DNA from 4 places in the Micromonospora sp. CA-111912 genome. Region 3 is predicted to be linked to each of the others. Evidence: riboswitches for the same ligand, from Rfam matches in the RefSeq annotation. Region 3 holds a riboswitch; each other region holds the start of a gene.
What was found. A riboswitch is a leader RNA that binds a small molecule or an ion and turns the genes downstream of it on or off. The one in region 3 is predicted to bind cyclic di-AMP.

Region 1 (7,705 bases), 1.8 Mb from region 3:
CCTCGTGGTGGCTCAACGAGCACTTGGAGGAGTGGCTGGGCGAGAAGAACGCGGCCGACTCCCTCACGTTGTCCGCACCCCACAACGTCACGTCGGAGATGGGGCTGGCGCTCCTCGACGTCGCCGACGTCATCCGCCCGCATCCGGAGGTGGTGACCTTCCTGCAGGAGGTCGAGGACGAGGCATTCCTGGATGACCTGGCCACGCTCCCGGGCGGCCGGGAAGCGCGCGACGCCATCCGGGGCTACCTCGACAGGTACGGCATGCGCTGCGTCGGCGAGATCGACATCACGAGGCCGCGCTGGAGCGAACGCCCCGCCACGCTCGTGCCCGTCCTCCTCGACAACGTCAGGAACTTCGAGCCGGGAGCCAGCAGGCGGCGCTTCGAGCAGGGGCGCCAGAAGGCGGACCGGAAGGAACAGGACGTCCTGGAGCGCCTGCGGGCCCTGCCGGACGGGGAGCGGAAGGCCGAAGAGACCAAGCGGATGATCGACCGGGTCCGAACCTTCATCGGGTACCGGGAGTATCCGAAGTACGCCATGGTCAGCCGCTACTTCGTCTACAAGCAGGCCCTGCTGGAAGAGGCCGAACGCCTCGTGCACGCCAACGTGCTTCGGGAGAAGGAAGACATCTTCTATCTCACGTTCCAGGAGCTTCACGACGTCGTACGCACGCACCAGGCGGATGATCAGCTCATCCACCGGCGGAAGGAGGCGTTCAGGTCGTATCAGGCGCTCACCCCGCCCCGGGTGCTCACGTCGGAAGGTGAGGGCGTCGCCGGGACGTACCGACGCGACGATGTGCCCACCGGCGCGCTGGTCGGCCTCGCAGTTTCCGGCGGGGTGGTCGAGGGGCGGGCCCGCGTCATCCTGGACATGGCCGAGGCCGACCTCGAACCGGGCGACATCCTGGTCACCGCCTACACCGACCCGAGCTGGTCACCCCTGTTCGTCGCGGTCGAGGGGTTGGTGACGGAGGTCGGCGGCCTCATGACCCACGGGGCGGTGGTCGCCCGGGAGTACGGCTTGCCCGCCGTCGTCGCTGTGGAGCATGCGACCAAGCTGATTCGGGATGGGCAGCGGATTCGCGTGCACGGAACCGACGGGTACGTCGAGATCCTGTCTTGACCGACCACCACCGAGAAGGCTATTCGTAGCTTCGGTCGAACCAGTTGCGCCGGGCATGGTCGAAGGGATGGCTGGCGCTGCGTAACCCTGCGTGAATGAAGGTGGCCCTCTTCGGTAGAGCCGAGGAGGGCCGCCACCGCAGGCGACTCGGCGCAGTCCCGACAGCACAATCCTGCGGCACACCCCGGGCGTTGCCGCAAGCCCCGGGGTGCGCTATAAATTGCGGGCGGCAAGGAGAGCGATCTCCTTGCCTTTGCTTTTGTCAGCCGCAGCGGTCGATGCCTCAGCAGCGCCGTCGTCGTACGTGATCTCAGTTACTTCCGCGCGGGAACGAGGTGGCGGCGCAGCCATTATGTCCGGATGACAGCTCCCACCTTCGTCATCGTCCACGGTGCCGGCAGCAACTCGTTCACCTGGGCGCCCATGCAGCGGGAACTTGCCCTGCGCGGGCACCGTTCGCTGGCCGTCGACCTGCCGGGACACGGCTTCGGCGCGACGTTCCCGGCGGCGTACCAAGCCCCGCAGGACCTTGCCGCCCTGGCGAGCACGCCGAGTGCGATGGCCGGCATCGGGCACGCGGACAACGTGGCACACGTCCTTGACGTCGTGAAGCGGGTACGCGAGCACGGGCCGGTGATCCTGGTCGGGCACAGCCGGGGTGGGCTCACCCTGACCGGGGTCGGCAATGCCGCACCGGACCTGGTGGACCGGTTGGTCTACATCTCGGCGTGGTGCTGTGCCGGCGATACCCCGGCCGGCTACCAGGCCTCGGCGGAGAACGCGTCGAGCGCGTTGGCCGATGCCGGCAACCTGATCGCCGCGAACCCGATGGAACTCGGCGCGTTGCGGTTCAACTGGCGCACCGCCGACCCCACGTTGCTCGCCACGCTCCGGGAAGCCGTTCTGGCCGACGGCACCGACGACGAGTTCTACGGATACCTGAACACCCTGGAGCCGGACGAGAGCCTGGACGCCGGCGAGGAGCGGGCCGACGCCGCGACCTGGGGACGTATTCCCCGTACCTACGTGCGGCTCACCGCCGACCGGTCGATTCCGCTCGCGCTACAGGACCGCTTCATCGCCGACGCCGACGCGCTGACCCCCGACAACCCGTTCGACGTCCGGTCGCTCGATGTCAGCCATGCCGGGGTGCTGGTACGCCCCGGCGACACCGCGGCCCTGCTCTGCTCGCTGGTCGAGGCGTGAGCGGTCGCTGGTTGCCGTGACCACGAGGCGCACGTCGGCGGGCTGTGGTCCGGGCCGGGCGGGTTACACGACCGGTAGCGACGACTCGTATCCTGTGCGCGAAGGTCGGAAGTAACTGAAGGGGGTCGGTGTGAGTAACCGGATCGAGACGCTGGAATTCCAGGCGGAGGCGCGCCAGCTGCTCCAGCTGATGGTCCATTCGATCTATTCGAACAAGGACGTCTTCCTGCGTGAACTCATCTCCAACGCCTCCGACGCGCTGGACAAGCTGCGCCTGGAGTCCATGGTCGACAAGGATCTCGCGGCCGACGTCTCCGACCTGCACATCGAGATCGAGGTCGACCGCGACGCGCGCACCCTGACCGTCCGGGACAACGGCATCGGCATGTCCCGCGACGATGTCGTCGGCCTGATCGGCACCATCGCCAAGTCCGGCACCGCCGAGCTGCTGACCAAGCTGCGCGAGTCCAAGGACTCGGCCGGGTCCGCCGACCTGATCGGGCAGTTCGGGGTCGGGTTCTACGCGACCTTCATGGTGGCCGACAAGGTCACCCTGGTCACCCGCCGCGCCGGGGAGGCCGAGGGCACCCGCTGGGAGTCGACCGGCGAGGGCACGTACGTCGTGGAGACCATCGACGACGCCCCGCAGGGCACGGCCGTCACCGTCCACCTCAAGCCGGAGGACAGCGACGACAACCTGCACGACTACGCCGCCGACTGGAAGATCCGCGAGATCGTCAAGCGGTACTCCGACTTCATCGCCTGGCCGATCCGGACGACCGTGGAGCGCCCGGGTGAGGACGGGGCGACCACCAGCGAGGTGCAGACCCTCAACTCGATGAAGGCGCTGTGGGCCCGCCCGCGCAGCGAGGTCGACGAGGCCGAGTACAAGGAGTTCTACAAGCACGTCAGCCACGACTGGGCCGATCCCCTCGAGACCATCCACATGCGGGGCGAGGGGACCTTCGAGTACGAGGCGCTGCTGTTCCTGCCGTCGCACGCCCCGGTCGACCTGTTCGCCCCGCAGGCCCGTCGCGGCGTGCAGCTCTACGTCAAGCGCGTGTTCATCATGGACGACTGTGACGCGCTGATGCCGAACTACCTGCGCTTCGTCAAGGGCGTCGTCGACGCCCACGACCTGTCGCTGAACATCTCCCGGGAGATCCTCCAGCAGGACCGTCAGATCCAGGTGGTCCGCCGCCGGCTGGTGAAGAAGATCCTCACCACCGTCAAGGAGCTGAGGGCCAACGAGGCCGAGAAGTACCGCACCTTCTGGTCGGAGTTCGGCCCGGCGCTCAAGGAGGGCCTGCTCGACGACCCGGACAACACCGAGGCCATCCTGGACATCGTCTCCGTCGCCTCCACCAACGACCCGGCGGAGCTGACCGGCCTGCGCGACTACGTCGAGCGGATGAAGGACGGCCAGGCCGACATCTACTACATGACCGGTGAGTCCCGGTCGATGATCGAGAACTCGCCGCACATGGAGGCGTTCCGGGCCAAGGGCTACGAGGTGCTGATCCTCACCGACCCGGTGGACGAGGTGTGGGTCGAGCGGGTCGGGCAGTTCGACGGCAAGCCGCTGCGCTCCATCGCCAAGGGCCAGGTCGACCTGGACACCGAGGAGGAGAAGAAGGAGGCCGAGTCGGCCCGCGAGCAGCAGCGCCAGGAGTACGCCGACCTGCTGACCTGGATGACGGGCCGGCTCTCCGACAGCGTCAAGGAGGTCCGGCTCTCCACCCGGCTGACCACCTCGCCGGCCTGCGTGGTCGGCGACGCCCACGACATCACCCCGACGCTGGAGAAGATGTACCGGGCGATGGGGCACGAGGTGCCGCAGGTCAAGCGGATCCTGGAGCTGAACCCGGGGCACCCGCTGGTCGAGGGGCTGCGCAAGGCCCACGAGCAGGACACCGGGGCCGACGCGCTGGGCGACACGGCCGAACTGCTGTACGGGATGGCGTTGCTGGCCGAGGGCGGCGAGCTGGCCGACCCGTCCCGGTTCACCCGGATCCTCGCCGACCGGCTGGCCCGCACGCTGTAGCCGCCGCCACGCACCGCGCGCCGGGCTCCCGGTCGACAATGTCGACCATGGACGCCCGGCGCGCGCCGTTGCGCCTCCCGCCGGGCGGGCGGGGCCCCGGGCGGGCGGGAGGACCGGGATAATGGCCCCATGCTTCGGGGACGGCTGCGCGGGTTGGTGTCGGTGTCGGTCGGGCTGCTCCTGCTACCCGGCTGCTACGGGCCGGAGCCGCAGGTCGACAAGATCCGGACCAGGGAGCTGGCGATGCAGGACGCCGGCCGCAAGGTCACCCTCGTCGAGCAGGCCGTCAAGCGGGAACGCCGGCACCCGAACCCGGCGCAGCGGTACGCCCGGGAGGCCGCCCGGGTCGCCGGCACGGAGGTCATGCGGATCGGTGGCACCCGGACCGGGGCCGGGGTCTCGCTGATCGTCCGCGTGCACGGGGTGGCCACGGCGGTCGACGCGTCCGGCCGGTCGATGAACGAGCCGTTCGACCTGCCGGTCTGCTATGCGATCAGCGTTGAGCAGGACGCCATGGACGACCGGGTCGACGAGGTGTCCTGTCCGGACGGTTCCCCGCTCACGATCTCCGTCGACCCGGAACTTCCGGGCTCCGCCGAGGACGACCTGCGCCGGGCCCTTTCCACCGGCGGTGCGGTCACCGAGCAGGCCGTCCGCGCGGCGGTCGACGGCCTCGACCTCGAGCCTCTGGTCAACCGGCAGGTCGCCGCCGTGGGCGGGGTCGTGGGGGTGGCGCTGCGGGCCAGTCAGTACGACTGTCTGCTGGCTCGCGTGGAGGGTGGACGGGTCGAGGTGTGGCGGCCCTCCCGGGTGCAGCTCGCCCCCGGGGAGTTGAGCTGCACGGCCGACACCGCCGTCGCCGGGCACGGCCGCCGCCCGCCCCACTGAGCTGTGTGGGCGATCACCGAGCGTTTCCGAGATCCGATGTGCGCAATCGGCCCCCGATCACACTCGGTGATGGGGTGAGGTTGTCCGCTGGCGGTTCACCCTGATCAGACTCGGCCCGGCGTTCGCCCTGCACGGCTGGCGGAGTCTCGCAAGTCGACGATGTGGCCCTTCGCCCGAGCGGGTGAAGAACTTCACAAGAGGTGGGCACTCGTCACCAACGGTGCCTAGCGTCGGTCGAGTCCGCGAACGCGGCGACCACGGTCGGTAAACGCCTAGTCCTGCCGCCGACCGTCGGTTCCCTTGTCAGTCAGGCAGGAGCGGGGGACCCACATGTTCCTCGGTGCACCGCACCTCGGGGTGAAGCCGCCTGCGGCGGCCGGGCTCCTCGGCCCGAACCCGACAGCTCACCTCGCCGGCGTGGAGGAATCACACATGGCAACTGAATACACCGCCCGCCACCGTCGGATGACCGTCCGCCGCGCCGCCGTTGGCACTCTCGCCGCTGGCGCACTCGCCGGGGCCGTCGCCCTGGCCGGACCGGCCGCGCCGGCCCAGGCCGCGGTCAACTGGGACGCCGTCGCCTCGTGCGAGTCCGGCGGCAACTGGCACATCAACACCGGCAACGGCTACTACGGCGGCCTGCAGTTCTCGCAGGGCACGTGGGCAGGTTACGGCGGCAAGAGGTACGCCGCCCGCGCCGACCTGGCGACCCGGAGCGAGCAGATCCGCATCGCCGAGAAGGTGCTCGACGGCCAGGGCATCGGGGCGTGGCCGACCTGCGGCAAGAAGGGTGGCTCGACGAAGGGCAGCACGAAGTCGGAGCGGAAGTCGGAGACGAAGGCCGCCCCGAAGGAGCGGTCCTCACGTACCGAGAAGCCGGCCTCGCGCAGCAAGCGGGACACCACGAGGAGCGCCCCGAAGAGCGCTCCGTCCAGTGGCGGGACGACCTACGTGGTCCGGTCGGGCGACACGCTCTCCAAGATCGCCACGGCGCAGGGTGTGCGGGGCGGCTGGCGCGCGCTGTGGGAGAAGAACGAGCGGGTCGTGGGCGAGCACCCGAACCTGATCTTCCCGGGCCAGCGGCTCAGCTTCTGACGCGCCCGGCCGGGTCGGTGCGACCCGGCACCCCGGTCCCGGGGCACCCAGCACCGGAAGCGCCCGGCCGGTTCCTCCGGCCGGGCGCTTCCGCGTCCCCGACGGGCACGCCACCCAGGTGAAGTGCTCGCGGGAGCACCGTCGCAGCCCCGCAAAACGAGTCGGCCGCTGGGCCCGGCTCCGGGCACAATGGCGCGATGCCGCGCCGAACCGCCAAACTGCTCGACGACCTCGACGAACTGCCGTACCGGGAGCGGATGACGACCCTCGCCGCCCGGGCCCGGGCCCTCGCCGCCGCCGGCCGGCTGGACGGGGTGCTCGCTGATCTGCGCGCCGGGTCGGCGTACCACCGGTTTCTCGCCGTGACCGCGGCCCAGGTCGTCGGCGACCGGGCCGGCATGGCCGCCGCCCTCGACGACCCGCACGCGGCGATCCGGGCCGTCGCGGTCCGGGTCTGCCTGCGCGCCGGCTGGCTCACCGCCGACGACCTGCGCCCCCTGCTCGTCGACGCCCCGGCCGACCTGCGCCGGCTGGTCTACCGGTCGCTGCGGTCGCTGCGTCGCCCGGAGGTCGCCGACCGGCTCGTCGACGCCGTCCGCGACCGGTTCGGCGACGCCGAGGCGGTCGCGCTGCTGCCCGCCTGCGGCCCCGACACGGTACGCCGGCTGCTGCCCCTGCTCGACCACGCGCTCGGCGGCGGGGCGGCCCTGGCCCGCCGGCACGGCGACGTCCTGCTCGACCACGCCGAGGCGGCGCTGCCCGGCCCGGAACGTTCCCGCTGGTGGGCGACCCGCGCGGGCGCGCTGCTCGGCACGGCGGCCGACCATCCGGAGCGGGTGCTGACCCTGCTCGAACGCCACGCCCCGGCCGACGGGCTCCCCGGCGACCTCACCCGCTACGGCGTGCTCGCCGCGGCGTCCCCGGCCCGGGTGCTCGCGCTGCTGACCGCCCCGGCCCGCGCCGGCTGGCTGGCCCGGGCCGCCCTGCCCCCGGCGCTGCTGCGCCGCCTCGCCGCGCTGCCGCCGGCGGACCTGGTCACGCTCGCCCGGCGGCTGCGCGCCGACGACGCCCGCCTCGCGGCGCTGCTGGACGCGCTGCCCCCGGCGGCGCGCGGCACCCTGTACGACGCCGCGCTCGCCGACGTCGAGACGGCCGCCGTGATCCCCTCCCGGGCCGTCATGGCGGTGCTGCCCCGGCGCTGGCGGGAACGGGAGGCCCGCCGGGTGCTCACCCTGGACCGGGTCCGCGCCGACGAGGCCGCCGTGCGGGCGTGGAGCGCCGAGCTGCCCTGGCCGGAGGCGTCCGGGGCGCTGGTGCCCGCCCTGCGCGCCGCCGACGCGGGGGA
Region 2 (7,705 bases), 3.2 Mb from region 3:
CTCGAACCGGGCCTTGTGCCCGTTGTTCAGCGCGGTGTAGTCCGCCTCGTCGTAGAGCGCGACGGCGTCCACGTCGGCCGACACGTCCTTCATGATCCGGTGCGGGATGTCGAAGTACCGGGCCAGCTCCAACGTGCGCGAGTCATGCGCGAACAGGTAGCCCGGGGTGCCGGCGATCAGTGCCGTGATGGTGCCGTGGATGCGGGTGCCGAAGTTGAAGTCGAACCCGGACAGGTAGTCCATCCAGGTCCACGGGTCGACGAACATCCGCACCTTGTCCTCGACGAAGAGCGGGTGCGAGGTGTGGATCGGGATGGCGGCCTGCTTGCCCCGCTCCTGAGGCAGGTCACCGTAGAGCAGGGTGCCGAGGGTCTTCAGGTCCTGCGGGAGGTAGCGCAGGTTCGGGTAGCGCTGGTGGTGCGAGGTGATCACCTTAGCCATCGACTTGACGTACGGGGAGACGGTCAGCGCCACCCGGTCATCGACGGTGAGCGTCGCCTTCCGCTTCTCCACCCGCAGGCTGTCGCCGTGCAGGAACATCGACGGGCAGCCGATCACGTCGACCGCGGAGAAGCCGAGGCTGCGCAGGTACCCCTCGGTGATCTCGCCGCGCACGCCGATGCTGTGCGACCGGTCGAGCACCGCCTTCACGAACGGCTTGACCGCGTCGTCGATCGGTCGCAGGTACTCCCGGTCGCCGTTGACGTCGGTCTGCGCGCCGACGCCCAGCACCACCACCGGGATCTTCAGCCGCTCGATGAGCCGGGTCATGTTGACCAGCCGGTGGGCGTAGCTGCGCCGGAACGCGTTCGCCAGCGGCACCACGAAGACGTCGTACCGCTCGTTGATCTCGTCCGCGTCGCGCAGGTTGGCCTGGAACTTCGACGAGGTGATCTGCGCCGTCGAGGTCCGCAGGATCTTGTGCGCCGAGTGGCTGAACACGAGGTTGCCGGTGTTGTCACCGATCCAGTTGCGCTCGAACGTCTCCTCCGGCGAGTAGACGTCGAACGGGCCCTTCTTGGCCCGGAGCAGGATCCGCTGGTGCATCGGTGCCGTCCTTCTCGTCGTGTCCGCCCCGTCAAGGGTGCGCCGGCGGGCGCCGACCGGGCGTGGCCCGACGAGGTCGGGGCACGCCCGTTGGTTCCGAGACCGCGATATTAGGCCATCGGACACCTGCTCCTGGCATTCGCGTCTCCCCGGCGAACGCCGACGCGAGGACCGGGCGGGCACTGCGGGTAGGGTGCCCGGCGGGCGGCACCCCACCGGCCCGCCACGACGCGGCGGCGCCGGCTGCCCGGCGCGACACGAGGCGAGGAGGCGCGGTGTTGGTGACCCTGCGGACGGACGGACCGCCGGCATGACCAGCACACCGACCGTCGTACGATCCGAGCCGCTGACCCGCCCGGCGAGCCGGCTGCCCTCGCTGACCGGGCTGCGCTGGATCGCCGCCCTGCTGGTCTTCGGGTACCACGTCGGCACGATGCGGATCGTCGCCGAGCCCGACTACCAGGCCGTCATCGACTGGCTGTTCACCCTGGGCCTGTCCGGGGTGGAGTTCTTCTTCATCCTCAGCGGGTTCGTGCTGGTCTGGTCGGCCCGCGACGGGGACCGCCGCCGCGACTTCTGGCGCCGCCGGCTAGCCAAGATCTACCCCAACCACCTGCTGATGTGGGCGGTGGTGCTGCTCACCGGCGTGTGGGTCTTCGCCGACCCGGTCAACCCCCGCGCCGCGGTGGAGAACCTCCTGCTGCTCCAGGCCTGGGACCCGACCCCCGGCTACTTCTACAGCGTGAACTCGGTGAGCTGGTCGCTCTCCTGCGAGCTGTTCTTCTACTTCTGCCTGCCGTTCGCGCTGCCGCTGGTCCGCCGAGCGCGGCCCGGGGTGCTGTGGGCGGTGGTGATCGCGGTGCCGCTGCTGATCGTGGCGCTCTGGCCCGGTCAGCGCCTCGTGCCGCAGGAGAGCACCTGGTGGTTCACCCAGGTCTTCCCCGTCGTGCGGTCCCTGGAGTTCTGGATGGGCGTCGCCGCGGCCGAGCTGCTGCGCCGGGGGCGCTGGCGGGGCCCCGGCCTCACCGCGGCCAGCGTGATCTTCGTGGCCACCTGGGTCGTCGCCTCGCAGTGGATCCGCGCCGAGTTGTGGGCGGCCCTGCTCGCGGCGGCGTACCTGTTGGTCATCGCAGCCGCCGCCGACGCGGACGTGCGCGGGGCGCGGACGCCGTGGCGGTCCCGGCCGATGGTCTGGCTCGGCGAGGTCTCCTTCGCGTTCTACCTGGTGCACGTCTTCGTCATGGTCACCGTGCTGCGGCTGGCCGACCGGCTCGGCGTGGGGCTGCCCGGCTGGTGGGGACCGCTGGCCGTGGTCGGCTTCCTGCTGGTGAACCTGGTGCTGGCCGCGCTGCTGCACCGGTGGGTCGAGATGCCGCTGACCCGCCGGCTCGGGCCGCCCCGCCGGCCCCGCCCGGCGACTCCCGGCGGCGGGCCGGTCCCCGGCGACCCGGCGGGGCCACCCGGGCCGGCGACGACGGCCGCCCCCGCGCCGGAGCACCCCCGCGAGCAGGTCGCCGTCCCCGAGCGGCGCTGACCGCCCCGATCCCGCGCCGCCCCCGCCGGGGCCCGGGGCGGCACCCACGGCCCCGTGGCGTACTCGCGGGAGTGGGCCGGGGAAGAACCGGACGATCGGGACGTCGCGACACGCCCGCCATCGGTGCGTCCCGCGATAGGGCTTCGGTAGCGTGAGCGTGTGCTTTCCGCCGCGCCGACCTGTCTCCTGTGGTGGGTCGCGCGCTGGACCGCCCGGATGCTGACCAGCCTGGCCGTCGCGGTCGCTTTCTCGCTGGGCGCCGGGTCGCTGTCGTTCGACCCGGCGCCGCCCGCCGGGGCCGACGCCGCGGGCGGGTCCGCGGCCTGGTCTCCGGCGGACAGCCCGGCCGTCCTCGGGGTGCCCGACCCCGACCTCGGCCGGGCCTGGTCTCCGGCCGGCAGCCCGGCCGTCCTCGGGGCGTCCGATCTCGGCCCGGTCCCGGCCGCCGGGATGCGTGGGGCCGGCCCTGGCCGGGCCGCCGCCGACGTCCCGGCCGCCCCCGCGCACCCCGGCGCGGTCCCGGCCGCCCCGGCGGGCCGGTCCGTGATCGACCCGGCCCCGGTGCACCGGATGCCCGTCGGGCCCGCCGCGAGGACCGCCGGGTCGCGCGCGCCGCCGCGCGGCTGACCTGTCCGCGACACCGCCGTCTCGCGACCGCACCACCGCACCCGTCCGCCCGGCCCGGTGGCGCCCCCGCGCCCCGCCCGGTGGCGCGGAGCGCCCGCTTCCCGCATCCACCCGCCCGTTAGGTGCCGACCATGGACATCGTTCTCCACCAGTTCCTCGTCGAGGTGCCGCTGGCCGCCGCCATCTGGTCGGTGCTGCTCGTGGTGGCGCTGGGCGTTCTCACCGCCCTGGTAGCCCGCCCGCAGCGGGACCGGCCGGTGGTCGACCCCACCCCGCCCGCCGTCGACCCGGCCATCGAGGAGGCCGTCGACCTGCGCCGGTACGCCGAGGAGGTGGGGGTGGCCGCCGCCGGCGCCGCCCAGACCGCCCGCCGGCGACGCGACGCGTGGCTGGCCGCCCAGGACGCCCTCGATCGGGCCTGGCAGGCGTACGACGAGGCGGAGGCCGCCGCGCGGCGCTTCTCCGGCGCGGGGGCACTGCCGGTGCCGCGTACCCCCCGCACCCCCGCCGAGTACGCCGCCCGGGAGCGCTGGCTGCACCACGCCGCCACGGCCGCCCACCTGCGCGGCGAGCTGTCCATCCGGCAGCTCTGCGACGTCTTCGCGCACCGGGACGGCTGGGACCCCCGGCTGCATCCGGTTCAGCAGGAGGTCGTGCTGGCCCGGGCGGTGCGGGACGGGAGGCAGGCCGGCCACCGGGCGGCGGCGGCCCGGGAGCGGGCCGCCTGGCGTGCCGCCGAACTGGCCGCCGAGGCCGCCCGGGCGCTGGCCGTCGAGGCGTGCGCTGCCGCGGAGCGGGCCCGCCCCGTCCGGGTGCCCGCGCCCCGGGCCGCGACGGCGAACGCTCGCCGGACCGTCCCGGCCGCCCGCTGGCACCCGGCCCGGGCCGGCTGACCTGACCCCCGACCCGGGTGGGTCGCGGTGCGGCCCGAATTTTCTTTATGACGCCGGTCACATCTCCCGGGTAAACGGGCAGTCGACCCATCGGGGCGGGTCCACCGACATAACTCGCCGACGATCAAGACTGATCGTCCGGTTGTCGCCCGGGGGCCCCTCGAAGGCTCGTAATCCCATTGAGTCACGTCAGTTCCCAATGGGTCGCAAGAAAGCTGATCGGAGAGGGTTTAAGCAGGTGGGAAGGGCTTGGCAGGGTCTCGACCGGCCAGTAATGTCGGCCCGTCCGGTGCGGTACCCGATCGCTAGAGGCGACGCCGCGCGGGCCCGCTCAATCGTGACCATCACGAACCGGGGACCCAGTGCACGTGTGGGGTGAATCCGCGGGCCACGGCCTGCGGTAGGGCGATCTTCCCGCCCGAATCCGTCAGCTAACCCGGTAGGCGGTGTCGGAAGGAGTGCCATCCTCGTGCAGCGCGACCCCATCCCTCGGTTGTTCCTCCACCGCGGCGCCGTGGTGCCCGCGTCCGTCGCCCCCGGGCTGACGAACTGACCGGCGCACCCGCCCGTACGCCCGGCTGACCGGGCATCTTCCCAGAGCGGACCTGACCGGCTGTGGACGTCTCGTCCACGCCACCGTGCGACGACGCATGCCCAGGTGCCCCCGCTCTCCGCCCCATCCCGTGGAGGAACACGTGAACGACCACCTCAAGCGGCAGTTGCGACGTCTCGCCACCGAGCGCCCGTACCAGGTCGTCGCCGGCTCGGCCGCGGCGCTCCTGCTGGCCTCCGGCACCGGTGCGTTGCTGGCCGGCGCCGACGACACCCCCGCCCCGCGGCAGACCACCAACGCCGCCGTGGCCGAGATCGCACCCCGCCTCGACAGCGCGGCCAGCCGCGCCCAGGCCCGGGCAGGCGCGACCGCGTCCTCCAGCGCCTCGCCGTCGCCGAGCGCCACCACGGCCGCGCCGAACCCCGACCTGACCACCAAGGCGGCCCCGAAGCAGACCACGGCGCAGCCGGTCACCCCGAAGTCGCCGTCGTCGAAGGTTCTCGACTACGCCTACCAGGCGCAGACCACCTACTACTACTGCGGCCCCGCGGCGGTGCGCAACGCGCTCTCCGCCACCGGCGTCGGGAGCACCCAGGACGGGCTGGCCAGCCGCCTCGGCACCACCGAGATGGGCACCAACTCGGCCGAGGACACCACCCGGGTGCTCAACGGGATGGTCAAGGGCGACCCGTACCAAACCCGGATGATCCCGGGCGGTGCCGCCACCGGGGCCCAGATCGACCGGCTCAAGGCGGACGTGGTGAAGGCGGTCGGCGCCGGGCGCGGCGTCGTGGTGAACATCGCCGGTGACGCCACCGACGTCGACGGCGGCTGGCATTCCTTCCCCGGCGGCCACTACATCGCCGTCGTGGGCTACCGCAACGAAGGCCGTACCGTGCGGATCGCCGACTCGGCCAACCCGGCCGCCTCGGCGTACTGGATCAGCACCACGGCCCTGGCGCACTGGGCGGCGACCAGGGGCTACTCGGCCTGATCACCCTTCCCCCACCGGGCCCCGGCTCTCCCCGTGAGCCGGGGCCCGGTGCTGTCCCGCGCCGTCCGGCACCGGGCCGGGCCGGCACCGCGGCCGTCCGGGTGCCGTCCGGCACCGTGGCCGTGACCGAACCCGTCGGCTCCGGCCTCAACCCTGACGCGAACTTCTTGATTACCGCGGGAAGCTGGAGGGGGTGGGGGAGGGCGGGGTGGGGGTCGGGCGGGGGGTGGGTGGGGTCCAGGTCGGGGTCAGCTCGCGGCGGGCCGCTGCCAGGAACGCCTCGGCGTACTGGTGGGTGGGGAAGTCGCCCAGGTAGCGGGAGCGGGTGGCCCAGCGGGCCGTTGCCTGCGGGTCGGTGTCGAGCAGGTGACCGAGCACCTCGTCGAGGTTGGCCGCGTCGCGGCGCAGCACGTAGCCCGAGCCGGCCAGGGGGAACCGCTCGACGAACCGGTCGCCGTCGCCGCCCATGTCCGTGACCGCGTACGGCTTGCCGGAGTAGAGGTAGTCGGAGATCACCCCGGAGACGTCCGAGAGCAGCGCGTCGGAGCGGTTCACGCAGTCGACCAGGGACATCTCCCGGCTGGCCGCAGCGCCCCAGACGTGCTGCCGGCCGGTGCGGGCCCGGTCCGCGGCGAGCAGCTCCGTGAGCCGGGCGAGCTGCCGCGCCGACGCCGGATTCTGCCCGGTGTACGGGTGGGCGCGCAGGATCACCGTCGCGCCCCGGGCCAGCAGCCCTCGGACGAGGGTCTCGCCCACCGGCAGGGAGCAGTAGTTCGCGTCGGCGTGGTGCCCGGTCCAGGTCGGGGTGTAGAGCACCGTCGGGTTCGGCAGGCCGGTTGCCGGCTCCCGGCGTACCTCGATCGACTCGACCTGCGGGCGGCCGACCACGACGAACTTCTCCGCCGGGATGTCCACCCCCGCGCGGGCGTACCGCTCGATCGCGGCCGGGCCGGCCACGAAGATCCGGTCGAAGATCGCCGAGACCGGGTTGGCGCTGGGCGCCTTGTCGCTGTCGCCGTGGTGGATCTGCACGTGGGTGAGCTGGGTGAACCGGATGCAGTGGCTGTTCTTCGCCCCGTGGTTGACGTAGAACGCCACCTTGAGACTCGGCACCAGCGCCTCGTCCATCGCCTTGAGGGTGGGGCAGTACACCACCGGGGCAGTGGTGGCCGCGGCGATCGGGGCGAGGAACTCCGGCTCCCGCACCATCACGAGGAACGGCCGGCCGATCCGCTCCAGGTAGGGCAGCCACATGGTGACCTGGTACTCCGACCCCGGCGGGGCGGAGAAGTGCAGCAGGAACTCCGGCTGGTGCGCCCGCAGCGCCCGGGTCACCGCACCGCCCCCGGTCCCCGGCCGGAACCGCCGGCGGGCCAGGTCCAGGGCCACCGCCCCGGTGCCCGCGCCGACGCCCAGCGCCAGCAGCAGGGCGACGAACGCCGGCAGCGCCAGCGCGGCGGCCAGCGCCACTGCGGCGAGCAGCACCAGCAGGGCGTCGGCCAGCCGACCGGCGACCAGCGGGGCCCACGACCGGACCGGGAGGTTGGCGGCCCGGATCTCCAGGTCACCGGCCTGCCGCAGCGGCCCCACCAGCAGCACCAGCCCCAGCAGCACCAGGGCCGTGGCGGCCAGCGCCGGGTCGAAGCCGGCGTCGAGCCGGCGGGCGTACCCGACCAGGATGCCGGCCGCGAGCAGCACCGACTCGGCAGTGCTGTCGGCGGCCGGCCGGACCCGGCGCTCCCAGCCGGCGGCGGCCAGGGCCGTCACCGCGAGCGCCAGCCCCCAGCCGGTCGCCCCGGTCAGCGCGAGGGCGAGGAACGCCAGCACCGCCAGGCCGGTGGTCGCCACCCGGGCGGTCAGCTTCCTGACCAGGTCACCACGCATGTCGTTTCCGCTTCTCCCGCCGTGCTGCGGTGGCCGTCGTCGCTCAGCCGGCCGTGGCCGGGGTCGCCGTCGGGCCGCCCTGGGCGGGAACGTTCGCGGCGGGCCCCTCGCCCGGTGCCCGCCGGACGTCGATGACCTGCCCGGTCAGCTCGGAGATCAGCACGTCCAGCGAG
Region 3 (7,705 bases):
GCAGTGCCCCGCCGGATCCGGCCGCAAACCCGGCCCGTCCGGCGGCGGCCCGTCCGGCGGCGGCCCGTCCGGCGGCGGCCCGTCTGGCGGCGGCCAGCGGACGGCGGCGGTCAGCGGACGGACACCACGGCAGCGCCACGGGCGAAGTCGTCGCCGTCGTCGTCATCGTCGTCGTCACCCGCGCCGCCGAAGCCGCAGGCCAGCATGAGAGCGAGCAGTGCGCCGACGCCGGCGAGGCCGGCCAGTCTCCGGATCATGAGTGGTCCTTCCGTGGTACGGGTGACGGGCGCCACCGAGCGTAGGCGGGCCGGGCAACGGCGGCGGTGACCTCTCTCACCCGGTCCGCTGTGGGCGGGGCGGGGCGGGGCGCGCCCGGCGCACAATGTGCGCGCGAAGGTCGGGGGTCACCGTTACCCTGGGTCGGCGACGTCGGCCCCGGTCGATCGTCCGCTGAGCAGGACGTGAAAAGTCCGGATAAGGGCCAGCCCGCTGTGTCCTGATCCATGAATTGCTCATCCCGAGGGGTGGCGACCGAGGCCGTCGGAGGAATACTCTCGGTCGCGGCCCGCGTACTGATGAGGCGCCCGTGAACGGGCGAGTGGAGGTGCTCGCGTGAGCCTGTCGATCGTGAAGTCGGTACTGTCGGGTGGTGTCATCGAGATCGTCCCGCGCGGCGAAATCGACGTCGACACCGCGTACGAGGTGCGCGAAGCCATCGCAGAGGTGCTCGCCAAGGGGCGTCCCGCCCGCATCGAGCTCAACATGCGCCTCGTCACCTTCATCGACTCCGTCGGTATCAGCGCGATGGTGGCCGGTTTCCAGACCGCCGAGGTCAGCAGCGTGAAGCTGGTCGTCACCGAGCCGAGCCGGTTCGTGCACCGACAGCTCTGGGTGACCGGGCTGCTCGGCCTGTTCGGCGCTCCGGAGCCCTACTACGCGGGTGCCGGTGCCGCCACCCCCGAGGTGCTGCCGGGCGCCTGACGGCCGCCCGCCCAGCCCGCCCCGGGTGCCCCGGTCTTCGTCGGCCGCCGGGTCGGTTCACCCTGGGTCGGTCACTATCGGGCGGCGGTTCACTCGGTCACTCTGGGGCGGCGGTTCACTCGGTCACTCTGGGGCGGTTCACCGTGGCCGGGGCGGTGGTCCTTCCCTCCGGGCGCCGGGTGCGGGACGATCGGGACGTGCTTCGGCGAGACACCTTCCAGTATTCGGTTCAGGCCCGCTGCTCGCGGGCCGAGGCGGTGGCGCTGCTCGGCGACCCGGCCCGGCAGGGCGAGCTGCATCCACTGATCACGCGGGTGCGCCGGCTGCCGGCCCGGCCGGGCGCCCGGGCCAGTTACGCCATCACCGACCGGCTCGCCGCCGGTCTGCTGCGCTTCCCGGTGACGTACCAGGCGGATGTGCTGGTCGTCACCGACGACGAGATCGTCACGGTGGCCCGGCAGCGGCCGGCCACCACCGTGCGCAACCGCACCCGGCTGCGTGACGAGCCGGGCGGGGTGGTCCGGATCGACGTGGAGATCACCCTTGCCGCCCCGGCGCCACTGTTCCGGTACGCCTTCCGGCAGGCCCGGTCGGCGCATCTCGGGCTGGCCCGGAGGCTGGGAGAGGTGCTGGACCGCGCCGGGGACGGCCCGGCCCAGCCGGCCTGAGCGGCGCGGCCGGGCTGCTCAGGCCGGGCCCCACGGCTTGTGCGGGTGGCCCCCGGATGGCGGGGGCCACCCGCCGCGCGGTCAGTACACCGACAGGTGCACGTGGTTGGTGTGGTCGCTGGACGGGTCCCCGTTGCCCCCGCTGTACGACTTCCAGCCGCTGCTGGGCAGCCAGATCTGCCTGAACCAGATCACGTACAGCACGGCGAGGTTGTCGGCGTTGCGGATGTAGTACGCCGCCAGGTTGTTGCCGTAGGTGCGGTCCCCGCCGGAGGCCACCCCGCCGAAGCCGCCCTTCTGGGCGGCGAAGTCGCACGCCCGTCCCTTGGGATGCTCGCCGGAGCCGCTGGGCCGGTGGCAGGAGACGTACCGGGTGAAGCCGGCAGACTTGGCCTGCTGGAGCGCGTGCAGCGTCCGTGGGGTGATGCAGCCGTCGGCCGGGGTCGGGTCGTTCACGCTGCACGACTCCGACGGCCAGGACCCGTCGGAGTTGCGCTTCGCCGGGGTGGCGTTCGCGCTGGAGGTGCCCCGGTTGGTCCCGCCGCCGCCGCTGGCGCTGGCGCTGGCCTTCTCGTTGGCCACGGTCAGGGCCTGCTCGGCCTGGCCCTTGCGCTTGGCCATCACGGTGACCTGCTTGCGCTGCTCGCGGATCTCCCCGTCGAGGGCCAGCCGGGTCTTGGCGGCCTGGTCCCGGGTCTCCAGCAGGTCGCGCAGCGCCCGGTCCTCGTTGGTGGCGACCGCGTCCAGCGCGGCGATCCGGTCCAGGAAGCCTGCGGGGCTGGTGCTGTTGAGCAGCGCGGACACCGGGCTGAGCCGGCCCGACTTGTACGCCACGCCGGCGATCTCGTCGACCTTGGCGCCGCGTACGGTCAGCTCCGCCTCGACCGTCTTGAGCTGGCTGCCGAGCTGCTGCTGCCGCTTGACCGAGTTGGCCAGGGCTCTCTTGGCGTCCAGGTAACCCTTGCTGGCCGCTTCCAGTTGGGCGCGCAGGGCGGGGGTGCCGCCCTCCTCGTCCTGGCCGGGTGTGGGGGCGCGCAGGCCGGTGGGTGGGGCCGCGCCGGCCGGGGCCACCGGCCCGAACCCGAGGCCGACGGCGAGCGTCAGCACCAGCATCGCCGCCATCCGGGCGGCGGTCCTTCGTACAGGTGCCACTACTGGCATACGTATGTCCTTCCGTCAGTCGCCGACCGGGTTAGCTGACGGGTTCGGGACGGAAGATCCCTACCGCTCAGGCGGATGCACCCCACGAACATGGTTCCCCGGCTCGCCAGGAGGCGATTAGGCGGCGGCCACCGCAGGCGCCGGAGGGCGCCGCCCGGCGGAGGCCGGATGAGAGCCTACCGGTGCGGTTGAGACCCCCGCTGCCTCCGTGGCGGACGGTGCGTGGGCCAATACTCTTAAAACCGGCATGAAGGCACAATACACCACCTAATTGATGGGTGTGGGTATCACCAGCCGGTCGGCCCGCAGGGGCCCGCCGACGCCCCGGGCTCCACCTGCAACGTGGCGTGCTCGATGTGGAAGTCCTCGTGCAGGGCGGTGCGGGCCGCGGTCAGCACCGCGCCCACCTCGGCGTCCGGTGCCATGGTCAGGTGGGCCGAGGCGACCTCCATGCCGGAGGTCAGCGTCCAGACGTGCAGGTCGTGCACCTCGACCACGCCGGGCACCGCCGCCAGCCGGTCGTGCACCGCGGTCACCTGGAGATGTTCCGGCGCGGCCTGCACCAGGATGCGCACCGCGGCCCGCCCGAGCCGCCAGGTGCGGGGCAGGATGAACACGCCGATCGCGACGGCCACCAGTGGGTCCGCCCACCACCAGTCGGTGACGGTGATCAGCGCCGCGGCGCCGATCACCCCGACCGACCCGAGCAGGTCGCCCAGCACCTCCAGGTACGCCCCACGCATGTTGATGCTCTCCTTCGCCCCGCTGCGCAGCAGGGCGAACGCGGCAACGTTGGCGAGCAGGCCCAGCGTCGCCACCACGAGCATCGGGCCGGCGGTCACCTCGGGCGGGTCGCCGAACCGGCGGACCGCCTCGACGAGGACGTAGACCGCGACGCCGCTGAGCAGGACGGCGTTGCCGAGCGCGGCGAGCACCTCCAGCCGGTAGAGCCCGAAGGTGCGCTGGGGGTCGGCGGTGGCCCGCCGGGTGGCGGTGATCGCGGCCAGCGCCATGCCGATGCCGAGCACGTCGGTGAACATGTGCCCGGCATCGGAGAGCAGCGCCAGCGAGCCGGTGCCGAACGCGGCCACCGCCTCGACGATCATCAGGGCGGTGAGTAGCCCGAAGGCCGCCCAGAGTCGCCCTGAGTGGCGGTCTGCGGCGTTCGCCACCGCGCCGTGATGGTCATGACCTGCGCCCACGCCAACACCCTCCGTCCCCGATCCGGACCCGACTCAATGTATGCTCACATCGCTATGTATGCAAGTAAAAGTCGGGCGTCCGACCGGGGACGGGGGCGCCGGCCGGTCAGCCGGTCGGATCGATCGTGGTCAGCCGCTGGGTGGCCCGGGACAGCGCCACGTACAGCGTCCGCACGCCGGAGCCCGGATCGGCCCGGATCTCGGCCGGGGCGACCAGCGCGACCCCGTCGTACTCCATGCCCTTGGCCTGAAGACTGGTCACCACCTGCAGGCGCGGCGCGGCCAGGCCGGCGAGCCAGCCGGCGACCTCGTCCCGGCGCGGCACCGGCGTGATCACGCCGACCGTCCCCTCCACCTCGCCGAGCAGCGCGGCGACCGCCGCAACGGTGGCCCGTTCCAGCTCGGCCGGCGGCACGGTCAGCGCGACCGGCTCCACGCCGGTGGACCGCACCGCGCTGGGCAGCCTGAGGTCCGGGTAGAGCCGGCGGATCTCCGCCGCCGCCACCGCGAAGATCTCCGCCGAGTTGCGGTAGTTGGTGGTCAGCTCGAACTGGTGCCGCCGCCGCCGGCCCAGCGCCTGGTCCCGGGCCCGGGTCAGCTCCTCCTCCGCGCCCGTCCACGCGGTCTGCGCCGGGTCGCCCACCACCGTCCAGGACGCCAGCCGGCCGCGCCGGCCGACCATCCGCCACTGCATCGGGGAGACGTCCTGCGCCTCGTCGACCACCACGTGCGCGTAGTCGCGGTAGTCCTCCGGGCGCTGCCGGGCCGCCTCCCGGGCCGCCCGCTGCCGGTCGGCCTGCGTGCTCAGCTCCCGCACGCCCCCGGCGAGCTGGAACGGGTCCCGCTTGGCCCGCTTCGGCTGCATCGGCTTGCCCAGCAGCGCGTCCAACTCGTCCAGCAGGGCGATGTCGGCGATCGTGAGCCCCTCGGTGTCCAGCGTCCGGTACGCCTCGACGAGCAGGCCGATCTCCGCCCGGGACAGGATCCCCCCGGCGTACCGGCGCAGCCGGTCCGGGCGGGCCAGCCAGCCCAGCACGTGCCGGGGGTGCAGCCGGGGCCACCACGCCTTGAGGAACTCGCGGAACTCGGACCGCTCGGCGATCTCGTCCTCGAATGCGCGCTGCTCCGGCAGCCGCCCGACGTTCATCCGCCGGGCCTGGGCCCACAGCGCGGCGAACACGCCGTCGAAGCCGGCCCGGCGCGCCTCGTTGCGGCGGGCCCCCCGGGACAGCGCCCGGTCCCGGATGCCGTCCAGCTCCCGGCGGTCCAGCCGGAGCAGGGCACCCCGGTAGAGCAGGCGCAGCTCGCCCGGCCCGCCCGGCACCGCGTCCCGCGCAGCCTGCTCAAGTACCCGCCGCATCCGCAGCGATCCCTTCACCGCGGCCACCTCGGGCGGGTCGGTGCGGGTCGCGTCCATCCCCGGGAACAGCGAGCCGAGCGAGTGCAGCGTCGCGGTCTCCTCGCCCAGCGACGGCAGCACCGAGGCGATGTACTCCACGAACACCGCCGACGGGCCGACCACCAGGATGCCGCCGCCGGCGTATCGGCTGCGATCGGAGTACAGCAGGTACGCCGCCCGGTGCAGGGCGACCGCCGTCTTGCCCGTCCCCGGGCCGCCGGAGACGATCGTCACCCCGGAGCCGGGGGAGCGGATCGCCTCGTCCTGCTCCCGCTGGATGGTGGCGATGATGTCCCGCATGCCCCGGCCGGTGGCCCGGGACAGGGTGGCCAGCAGCGCGCCGTCGCCCACCACAGCCATGTCCGGCGGGGCAGCCGCCGGGTCCAGCAGGTCGTCCTCGATCCGGGTCACCCGCTCGGCCGAGGACCCGATGGTGCGCCGCCGCACCACGCCCAGCGGCTGCGCCGGGGTGGCCTGGTAGAACGCGGCGGCGGCCGGGGCCCGCCAGTCCACCACCAGGGTCTCCGCGTCCTCGCCGCGCACCCCGAGCCGCCCGACGTGCAGCACCTGCCGGTCGCGCAGGTCCAGCCGGCCGAAGACCAGCCCCTCGTGTTCGGCGTCGAGCCGGTGTCGGCGCTGGGCGGCGTGGAAGACCATCGCGTCCCGCTCGACCAGCGCGCCGAAGTTGCCCACCCGGGCCAGCTGGTAGCCGTCCTTCTCGGCCTGAGCGGCCGAGCGGCGCAGTTCGCTGAGGCGGGCGTACACCCGGTCGAGATGCCGCTGCTCGACGGCGATCTCCTGCTCCAGGGTGGTCCGGTCGGTCACGCGCAGCTCCTCGCAGACGGCGGCGGACGGCCGCGCCGGGGCGCGGGCCGCGCCTCGGGCTAACCGGAGAGGGTACGGCCATCGGCCGACCGGGATGCGGGGCCATGCCGCCGCCGCGATCCAGCCCACGTCCCGGACCGCCGCTCGCCCCTGTGACGCGGCTCCGGTCAGGCCGGGGAAGCCGGGTGCGGCGCGCCCGCCAGGACCCGGTGCAGCACGCCGGCCACGGCGGTGTTCACCTGGTCCGGCCGCTCCATCATCAGCATGTGCCCGGCGCCCGGGCAGACGGTCAGCTCGGTCGCCGGCAGCGCCGCCGCGATCGACTCGGCGCACGGCGGCGGGGTGAGCCGGTCCCGGTCGCCGACCAGCGCCGCCGCCGGTAGGTGGGCCAGCGCGGCGAGGGTGTCCAGTCGGTGCTGCGTCCCGATCGAGGCCCGGAAGCCGCCGATCGAGCGCAGCGAGGCGCGGGCCACCGCCGAGGTGACCAGCCGAATGTCGGTGGGCTCGCAGCGGTCGCCGAAGAGCATCCAGCGGATGCTGGGCTGCAGGGCCCGTAGCAGCGCCCGGGGCGGGCGCCACGCGCCGCAGCGGGCCAGCACCCCGGCTCCGGCGGTCTCGGCCAGCCGGATCAGCCGGGCGATGCGCGGGGAGAGGCCGTAGGCGGTGTGGGTGTGCCCCTCGGCCGTGGTCGAGACGAAGACCAGCCCGGCCGTGCGGGCTGCGAAGTGCCGGGGGTGGCGGTGTGCGTACTCCATGATCGTCATGCCGCCCATCGAGTGCCCGACCAGCACCACCGGCCCGGTCGGGGCCACCGCGTCGAGCACGGCGACCAGGTCGTCGCCGAGCTGGGCGAGGGTGGCGGTGCGCAGCGCCATGCAGCTCGACCGGCCGTGTCCCCGGGCGTCGTAGGTCACCACCCGGACCCGGCCGCCGAACCGCTCCCGGACCTCGGCGAGCTGCCGGTGCCAGCTCCGCCCGTCCAGCGTCCAGCCGTGCAGCAGGAGCGCGGTGACCTCGGCGTCCGCCGGCCCGGACACTTCGACGTGCAGCCGCACGTCGTCGGCGAGCCGCACCTCGGTCTGCTTCGGCATCGCCGCCTCCCCTCGGGCCGCCGCGAGAATTTCACCATCGGGTGACCCGGCGGTAACACCGGCTACCCGTCATGACACCACGCCAACCCTCCCAGGGGAAGGAGGTCAGCCGGCCGGCTGCGGTGGGGTGGGGTGGGAGGTGACGCCTGCCGTGGGCGGGAGGTGACGCCACCGTGGGCGGGAGGTGACGCCTGCCGTGCGCGGAGGCGGAGACGACGAACCGCCCGCCGGGTAGACCCGACGGGCGGTTCCTGGTGTCGCGGTGGGCGGGCTCAGCCGCCGAAGACGCCGGCCTCGGCGAGGCGCTTCTCGGTGGCGTCCCAGCCGTGGTCCGGGTGGGTGGCCGCGAGGTTGTTCAGCTCGGCCCGGATCTTGGCG
Region 4 (7,705 bases), 2.3 Mb from region 3:
GCGACCTCTTCGTGGTCCGCACCGCCGGGCACACCGTCGGCCCCGAGGTGCTGGGCAGCGTGGAGTACGCGGTGACCGTGCTGGGCACCCCGCTGGTGGTGGTGCTCGGCCACGACTCCTGCGGCGCCGTGCAGGCGGCCCGGGCGGCGGCCAGCACCGGAACCGCACCCGTCGGCCACCTGCGGGCCGTGGTGGACGCCGTGGTGCCCAGTCTTCGCCGGGCCGCCGAGCGCGGGGTCGAGGACATCAACGGGATCGTCGACATCCACATCGCGCAGACCGTCGAGGCGATGCTCGCCGACTCGTTCGTGCTGGCCGCCGAGGTCACCGCCGGGCGGTGCGCGGTGGTCGGGATGTCGTACCGGCTCAGCGCGGGCGAGGTGCGGACGGTGGCCGCGGTGCCCGCCGGCTTCGCCGCGGCCCCGGCCGTCCCCTCCGCCACGGCTCCGGCAGCCCAGGACGCGCCCACCCCGCCCCCGGGAGTCACGCCGGCCGCTCCGGCGGCCCCGGCCGCCGCCTGAGACGCTCGTGGGGCCACGACACGGCGAGGGCCGCCCTGCGGGTGTGCGGGACGGCCCTCGATCGCGTGGCGGCGTCGTCAGAGCAGCGACATGTGTACGTGGTCGGTGTGGTCGGAGGGCCCGCTGTAGGAACTCCAACCGCTCGCCGGGAACCAGATCTGCCGGTTCCAGATGACGTAGTAGATGCCGAGCCGGTCGGCGTTGCGGATGAGGAACGCGGCGAGGTTGTTGCCGTACATCCGGGTGTCGTTGTTGTGCCAGGGGGCGAACCCGCTCTTCTGCAGCGACCAGTCGCAGGCCCGACCCTTGGGGTGCTCCCACGGCCCGCCCGGTCGGTAGCAGCCGACGAACCGGTGGAAATTGGCCTTTTTGGTCTCCTTGTACGCGTGTAGCGTGCGCGGCGTGATGCAGCCGGAGGTGGTCGGGTCGTTCTCGCTGCACGACTCGGGGCGCCAGTCACCGTCGGAGGTCCGGCCCGGCGCGATCTTCGCGACCGGGGATGTGGCGTTGACCAGGCCACCGGTGAAGCCCTTGCCGCCGACCAGCGCGAGGGCCTTTTTGGCGTCGCGCTGCTTTCCCCCCATGATCGCGGTCTGTTTGATCTGCTCGCGGATCTCGACCTCGACCGCGAGCTTGGCCTGCTCCGCGTGCTCCTTGGCGTCGTTGACCTCGCCCAGCTTCCGAGCGTTGATCATGTTGAGCTGGTCGAGGGCGGTGGCGCGCTCGACGAACGAGTCCGGGGTGCCGCTCTCCAGCAGCATCGCCATCGCGCCGATCCGCCCGGTCCGGTACGACTGGGCGGCCATCTCGCTGATCTGCGGGGCGAGCGCGTTGAGCTCCTGTTCGGCCCGCTTCACCTCTTCGTCGAGCTTGCGCTGGCGGTCCTTGGACTTGTTGAGCTTCGCCTGGGCCTGGGTGTAGTCCCGGTTGGCGGCCTCGATGACGTCGGTGATCAGCTTGGGCTCGTCGTCCTCCTCGTGCCCCGAGGGTTTGGGGGTGGAGGGCGCGGCGAACGCCGGGGCGGCCGGGCCGGCGAGGATCGCCAGCGCGGCGAACACGGCCGCCACGGGTACCAACCAGCGGCGCAGGGGTGCCGTCACAGTTTTCCCTTCCATCGACCGCCGACCGGGTTAGCTGACGGGTTCGGGGCGGAAGTGGCCCCTACCGCTGTCGCGGATTCACCCCAGGCACCTGGGTCCCCGGCTCGCCTCGCGGCGATTGGGCGGCGGCACCGCAGGCGCCGCTGCGCGCCTTCGGCGGTGACCGGCAGCGAGGTTACCCGACAGTCCTCGTGGGGATCTACGTCCGGATGCCGACTAAAAGCGTTATTTTGTAATTGCTTTCGGTAGTCAGTGACGCGATTCTCACGCGTGACACCACTCTCAGTCACGCTGCGGAGTGTCACCATGTGCTGTCCGTGCTCCCTTCTCGGCCGGCCCACCGGGCCGGGGAATCGATGGGGCGGGCCGGACCGCCGGGAAACCGGTCGTCGGGCCGCCCACCGCTGAGCGCCTCCAGCGCGAGGTCCCGCTCCGCCGGGTGCCGGGCTGCGCCGGAGGTACGCGAGGCCGGCACGTCCCCGTCGCCGCCCGGCCGGCCGGGCCCGGCCGCTGCGGCCCGACCCGCTGCGGTGACCATCGCGGCCAGCCCGGTCGTCAGCGGTACGGCGGCGATGAGGCCCAGTGTGGCGACGGCGCTGCGGACGATCTCCTGCGCCATGAACTCGGTGGTCAGGATCTCGGTCACCGGGCGGGAGTCGGCGGTGAGCAGGAGCAGCAGCGGCAACGACGCGCCCGCGTACGCCAGCACGATGGTGTTCACCGTGGACGCGATGTGGGCCCGGCCGACCCGGGTGGCCGCCCGGTAGAGCTGCAACCGGGACAGCCCCGGGTTGGCGTTCGCCAGCTCGGTCACCGTGGCCGCCTGGGTGACCGTGACGTCGTCGAGCACCCCGAGCGAGCCGATGATGATGCCGGCCAGCAGCAGGCCGTGCAGGTCCACGTCGCCCCGGAACATCGACAGGGTGGTGGCGTCCTCGCTGCCGTGGCCGGTGAGGTGGGTGGCGGCGGCGGCCAGGGTGCCGAGGACGCCGGTGAGCACGAGGCTGCCCAGGGTGCCGAGGACGGCGACGGAGGTCTGCGCGCTCACCCCGTGGGTGAGGTACAACACCACGAACATGATCAACGCCGAGCCGACGATGGCGATCAGCAGCGGTGACCCGCCGGCGCCGATCCCGGGCAGCACGAACGTCAGCAGGATGGCGAAGCTGGCGGCCAGGCCGGCCAGGGCAGCCAGCCCTCGCCAACGGCCGAAGGCGACGATCGCCAGCGCGAACACCACCGCCAGCCACACCAGCGGGGTGCCGCGCTGGTGCCCGGCGATGTTGTAGGCGCTCGTCCACGGGTCGGCCGGGTCGGTCAGCTCGACCAGGACGATCCGGTCGTCGACGGCGACGGTGGGTGCGCCGGGACCGGTCGGGACCGGCGTCTCGACCTGCTGTCCCGCGTCCGGCCCCTGCTCCACCCGGACGGTGACCGTGCCGCACGGGCCGTCCTGCGCGCCCGAGTTGTCCTCCGGCGTCTCCGGCTGCGGCGGACACGCCTCGGTGACCACCCGGGTCACCGTGCCGTGGTACCGGGGCACCGCCGCGCTGCCGTCGCTCTGTGGGCCCCCGTCGCGGGGCCAGAGGACGACTGCCGCGATCACGGTGATCACGAAGAGCGGCACCACGGTCGCGACGAGGACCCGCCGCACCCCGGGCGGGGCGGGCGGGGCCGGTCGGGTGTGGTCGGCGCCCATCGACGGTCTCTCCAAACGGTGCGACGGCCCGGCATCGGCCGCCGGGTCGGCGCCAGCCGGCGGGTGCGCGGGCGGGCGGTGCGGAATCCGGACGACCATCGCCCGAGATGGTAACCATCCCCACCTGGGAACGCAGATCGCGCGCCTGGTCTGCCCGCCGCAACATGCCCCGACTGACCTCCGGGATCGATCGGTCCGCCCCGGGTTGCGGGGACCGGTCGCCGCACCGGCCGGGACCGGGTGGGCGGCGGTGCGGCCGCTCGTGGCGTGTTCGGCCCGGGCGTCCACCCGGACCGGCTAGCCTGAACCGGGTGCGGACGGCGACGGTGCTGACTGCCGGGCGGTGGGCCCGGCTCGCGCTGCTGATCTGCACCCTGGTCGGGCTGGCCGCGATGCACACTCTCGGCCACGGCGCGCACGGCGGCGGGGGCCACGGCGGTCACGACCGGGCCGGGTCTCCCGACGCGCACCCGGCCGCCTCCTACCGCGCCACCACGACGGGCGGCGCTTCCGCCATGACGGGCGCTGCCCTTCCCGTGGTCGACGTTGGGGCGGGTGCCGTGCTCCGCGTCGGCGTGACGCGGGTGGGTGCGATGCGGATGTTGCCCGAGGGCTGTCCGGTGGCGGGGTGCCCGTCCGCGCGGCTGCTGCCCGCCGGCGATCCCGGTGCCGGCCCGCCCGGCTGGAGCATCTGCCTGGCGGTGCTCGGCACGCTCGCGGTGGCGCTGTTCGTGGCCGTGCTCCTGCTCAGCGGGGTGCGGTCGGTCGGCCCGTCCGCCCGTCGGCCCGCCGGGCCACCCGCCGGTCCGCGTGCCCCACCGCCCCGGCCGATCGGCCTGTGGCTGGCCGAGATCTCGGTGTCGCGTACGTAGGACGCCCCGACGCGGGCGCCCGGCCCCTGCTGCCGGCGACCCGTGTCCCCGTCCTGCCCGCGTACGCACTCGACATCGAAGGATCCAGACCGTGACCACTCGTACGATCGCGCGCCGCGCCGCCCTGGCCGGCGGGGCGCTCATCGCAGCCCTGGCCCTGACCGCCTGCGGCGACGCCGACCACACCTCCTCCGGCCACGACACGCCGCCCGCCGCGACCAGCGGCGCACCGGCGAGCGGGTCGGCCACGTTCGGCGACGCCGACGTGATGTTCGCCCAGATGATGATCCCGCACCACCGGCAGGCGGTGGAGATGGCCGAGTTGGCCGACTCCCGGGCCGCCGACGCCGAGGTCAAGCGCCTCGCCGTTCAGATCAAGGGTGCCCAGGGGCCGGAGATCGCGACCATGACCGGCTGGCTCACCGGGTGGGGTCGCCCCGTCCCGTCGGACGGGCCCGGGCACGGGATGCCGGGGATGGACCACGGCATGCCCGGGATGATGTCCGACGCGGACATGACCAGGCTGGCGGGCGCGACCGGCTCGGAGTTCGACCGGCAGTTCCTGACCATGATGATCGCCCACCATGAGGGTGCGATCACCATGGCGAAGGAGGAGTTGGCGAAGGGCGCGCACGCCGACGCCAAGGCCATGGCCCAGGGGATCGTCACCGCCCAGCAGGGCGAGATCGACGCCATGAACAAGATCCTCGCCCGGCTCTGACGCCGGCGGCCTTGTGGTGGGGGCGGGTCTCTCCGGCCCGTCCCCCCGGTCCCGGGCGGCGATCCGGAGGTCGGTCCCGGCCACGGGACTAAATTGGGCCCGGCGGTGAAAAACGGGATCGGGTGGCGTGGGCGGCGGGCGCGGTCAGCCGCGCTTCATGAGGCGGCCGACGGCGGCCATCATCTCGGTGGCCATGTCGTCGGCCCGGCCCTCGGCCGCGCCCTCGTGCATGCAGTGCCGGGCGTGCCCGTCGAGCAGGCCGAGGGCGACCTTGTCGAGGGCGGCCTGGATCGCGGAGATCTGGGTGAGCACGTCGATGCAGTAGCGGTCCTCGTCGACCATCTTCTCGATGCCGCGGACCTGGCCCTCCACGCGGCGGAGCCGTGCGAGCAACTGGTCCTTGCTGGCGGTGTACCCCCGGGTCGGGGCGGGCGTAGGTGCGGTCATGGCATCGAGGATAACCTACCCCCAGGGGGTATGCTACGGTTCTTTGCGGCAGCGATACCCCCCACGGGTATCGGAATGCCGGAGATGGCTGTGGTCCGCCTCACGATTACCCCCCGGGGGTATGGTGAGGCCAGGAGAGGGGAATTGCGATGATCACCACGACATACCAGGTGCAGGGGATGACCTGCGGGCACTGCGCTACCTCGGTCAGCACCGAGATCGGCGCGATCGAGGGCGTCAGCGACGTCCAGGTGGAACTGGCCGCCGGCCGGGTCACCGTCACCAGCGAGGCCCTGCTGGACACCGACACCGTGCGCGCCGCCGTCGACGAGGCCGGTTACGACCTCGTCGGCGCGTGACGCCGCCCGCACAGAATCGAGGTACCCGATGAACACGGCGACGAAGCTGAGCGGTTTCGCCCTCGGCCTCGCGGCGGTGTTCGGCGCGGCGTACGGGGTCGGCCGGGTGGCCGGCCCCGTCGCCCCGGCCGCCGAGACCCGCCACGACGCCGGTGACCCCGCCCACGGCAGCGCCGCGCAGCCCTCCGGCGACGCGCACTCCTCCACCGACGACGCCGCAGCCCACCTGCCCGGCGGGCTGCTCGTCTCCGACCGGGGCTGGACCCTGGCCCCGGTGGCCGCGCCGGCCGGCGAGTTCGCCTTCCGGATCACCGGCGCCGACGGTGCCCCCGTCACCCGCTACGACGTCGCGCACGACAAGCGGATGCACCTGATCGTCGCGCGGCGGGACCTCTCCGGCTTCCGGCACGTCCACCCGGAGCTGGCCCCGGACGGCACCTGGCGCGTCGCTTCCCCGCTCGGCGGCCCGGGCGTCTGGCGCGCGTTCGCGGACTTCACCCCCACCGGTGGCCCGGCGCTGACCCTCGGCGTCGACGTCACGGTGCCCGGCCCGGTCGACACCCGGCCGCTGCCCGCGCCGGCGAGCAGCGCCACGGCCGACGGCTACACCGTCACCCTGGCCGGCTCGCCGCAGCCGGGCCGCGCCACCGAGCTGACCCTGACCGTGAGCCGGGACGGCACGCCGGTCACCGACCTGCAGCCCTACCTCGGCGCGTACGGGCACCTGGTGGCGCTGCGCCAGGGGGACCTGGCATACCTGCACGTGCATCCCGAGGGCGCGCCCGGGGACGGGCGGACCCCGGCCGGGCCGGCGGTGACGTTCTCCGCGGAGTTCCCCTCGGCCGGCGCGTACCGGCTCTACCTCGACTTCCGGCACGGCGAGGCGGTGCACACGGCCGAGTTCACGGTCGTCGTGGGCGCCCCCGCCGAGCCCGGCGGCCCGGCGACGAGCACGCCGGCCGCCACCACCAGCCCGACTGCCACCGCCCCGACCGCCACCGGCACCCCGAGCGCCGGTGCCGGGCACGGGGTCCCCGGGCACGGGCACGACTCACAGGAGGGCTGAGATGACCTCGCCCACGCGGCCGTTGCAGGTCGCAGCGAACCGGATCGAGCTGGCGATCGGCGGGATGACCTGCGCGTCCTGCGCCGCCCGGATCGAGAAGAAGCTCAACCGGATGGACGGCGTGACCGCCACGGTCAACTACGCCACAGAGAAGGCCACCGTCTCGTACGCCGACGACATCAGCCCGGACGACCTGATCGCCACGGTGCAGAAGACCGGCTACACCGCCGTCGTGCCGCCCCCGCCCGCCCGGGCCGGCGCGGAGCCCGCCGCCGAGCCGGTCGACGAACTGCGCGGGCTGCGTACCCGGCTGTGGGTGTCGGTGGCGCTGGCTGTGCCGGTGATCGTGCTCGCCATGGTCCCGGCCTGGCAGTTCGACTACTGGCAGTGGCTGTCGCTGACCCTGGCCGCCCCGGTCGTGGTCTACGGCGGCCTGCCCTTCCACCGGGCCGCGCTCGTCAACCTGCGGCACGGCGCGGCGACCATGGACACCCTGGTCTCGCTGGGCACCCTGGCCGCGTTCGGCTGGTCGCTGTGGGCGCTGTTCCTCGGTGATGCCGGGATGCCCGGCATGACCCACCCGTTCCGGCTCGACATCACCCGCACCGACGGCGCCGGCAACATCTACCTGGAGGCCGCCGCCGGGGTGACCGCGTTCCTCCTCGCCGGCCGGTACTTCGAGGCCCGGTCCAAGCGGACCGCCGGGGCGGCGCTGCGCGCCCTGCTGGAGCTGGGCGTCAAGGACGTCGCCGTGCTGCGCGGCGGGGTGGAGACCCGTGTCCCGGTGGACCAGCTCGCGGTGGGGGACCGGTTCGTGGTCCGCCCCGGCGAGAAGATCGCCACCGACGGGGTGGTCGAAGACGGCACGTCGGCCGTCGACGCGAGCATGCTCACCGGCGAGTCCGTCCCGGTCGAGGTCG

Region 1: another riboswitch for cyclic di-AMP. It lies ahead of ACQPZO_RS15675 (transglycosylase family protein); the one in region 3 lies ahead of ACQPZO_RS23120 (coiled-coil domain-containing protein).
Region 2: another riboswitch for cyclic di-AMP. It lies ahead of ACQPZO_RS10005 (C39 family peptidase); the one in region 3 lies ahead of ACQPZO_RS23120 (coiled-coil domain-containing protein).
Region 4: another riboswitch for cyclic di-AMP. It lies ahead of ACQPZO_RS03075 (coiled-coil domain-containing protein); the one in region 3 lies ahead of ACQPZO_RS23120 (coiled-coil domain-containing protein).

The regions. Positions count from the first base shown of each region.
Region 1 covers NZ_CP192007.1:3,777,118-3,784,822, reverse strand. Annotated here, with positions in the region: gene rph (rifamycin-inactivating phosphotransferase) at 1-1,127, shown strand, start outside; gene ACQPZO_RS15690 (alpha/beta hydrolase) at 1,488-2,333, shown strand; gene htpG (molecular chaperone HtpG) at 2,524-4,377, shown strand; gene ACQPZO_RS15680 (hypothetical protein) at 4,507-5,265, shown strand; cyclic di-AMP (ydaO/yuaA leader) riboswitch at 5,525-5,698, shown strand; gene ACQPZO_RS15675 (transglycosylase family protein) at 5,698-6,360, shown strand; gene ACQPZO_RS15670 (hypothetical protein) at 6,558-7,705, shown strand, end outside.
Region 2 covers NZ_CP192007.1:2,375,164-2,382,868, forward strand. Annotated here, with positions in the region: gene ACQPZO_RS09985 (polysaccharide pyruvyl transferase family protein) at 1-1,047, opposite strand, end outside; gene ACQPZO_RS09990 (acyltransferase family protein) at 1,358-2,581, shown strand; gene ACQPZO_RS09995 (hypothetical protein) at 2,741-3,208, shown strand; gene ACQPZO_RS10000 (hypothetical protein) at 3,340-4,101, shown strand; cyclic di-AMP (ydaO/yuaA leader) riboswitch at 4,420-4,562, shown strand; gene ACQPZO_RS10005 (C39 family peptidase) at 4,785-5,648, shown strand; gene ACQPZO_RS10010 (CDP-glycerol glycerophosphotransferase family protein) at 5,820-7,532, opposite strand; gene ACQPZO_RS10015 (D-ribitol-5-phosphate cytidylyltransferase) at 7,576-7,705, opposite strand, start outside.
Region 3 covers NZ_CP192007.1:5,571,906-5,579,610, reverse strand. Annotated here, with positions in the region: gene ACQPZO_RS23135 (hypothetical protein) at 111-257, opposite strand; gene ACQPZO_RS23130 (STAS domain-containing protein) at 613-981, shown strand; gene ACQPZO_RS23125 (SRPBCC family protein) at 1,179-1,649, shown strand; gene ACQPZO_RS23120 (coiled-coil domain-containing protein) at 1,731-2,810, opposite strand; cyclic di-AMP (ydaO/yuaA leader) riboswitch at 2,815-2,944, opposite strand; gene ACQPZO_RS23115 (cation diffusion facilitator family transporter) at 3,098-4,012, opposite strand; gene ACQPZO_RS23110 (HelD family protein) at 4,119-6,236, opposite strand; gene ACQPZO_RS23105 (alpha/beta fold hydrolase) at 6,404-7,327, opposite strand; gene ACQPZO_RS23100 (hypothetical protein) at 7,600-7,705, opposite strand, start outside.
Region 4 covers NZ_CP192007.1:652,030-659,734, forward strand. Annotated here, with positions in the region: gene ACQPZO_RS03070 (carbonic anhydrase) at 1-521, shown strand, start outside; gene ACQPZO_RS03075 (coiled-coil domain-containing protein) at 599-1,621, opposite strand; cyclic di-AMP (ydaO/yuaA leader) riboswitch at 1,625-1,756, opposite strand; gene ACQPZO_RS03080 (YibE/F family protein) at 1,923-3,320, opposite strand; gene ACQPZO_RS03085 (hypothetical protein) at 3,632-4,192, shown strand; gene ACQPZO_RS03090 (DUF305 domain-containing protein) at 4,284-4,913, shown strand; gene ACQPZO_RS03095 (metal-sensitive transcriptional regulator) at 5,058-5,360, opposite strand; gene ACQPZO_RS03100 (heavy-metal-associated domain-containing protein) at 5,510-5,719, shown strand; gene ACQPZO_RS03105 (hypothetical protein) at 5,748-6,785, shown strand; gene ACQPZO_RS03110 (heavy metal translocating P-type ATPase) at 6,787-7,705, shown strand, end outside.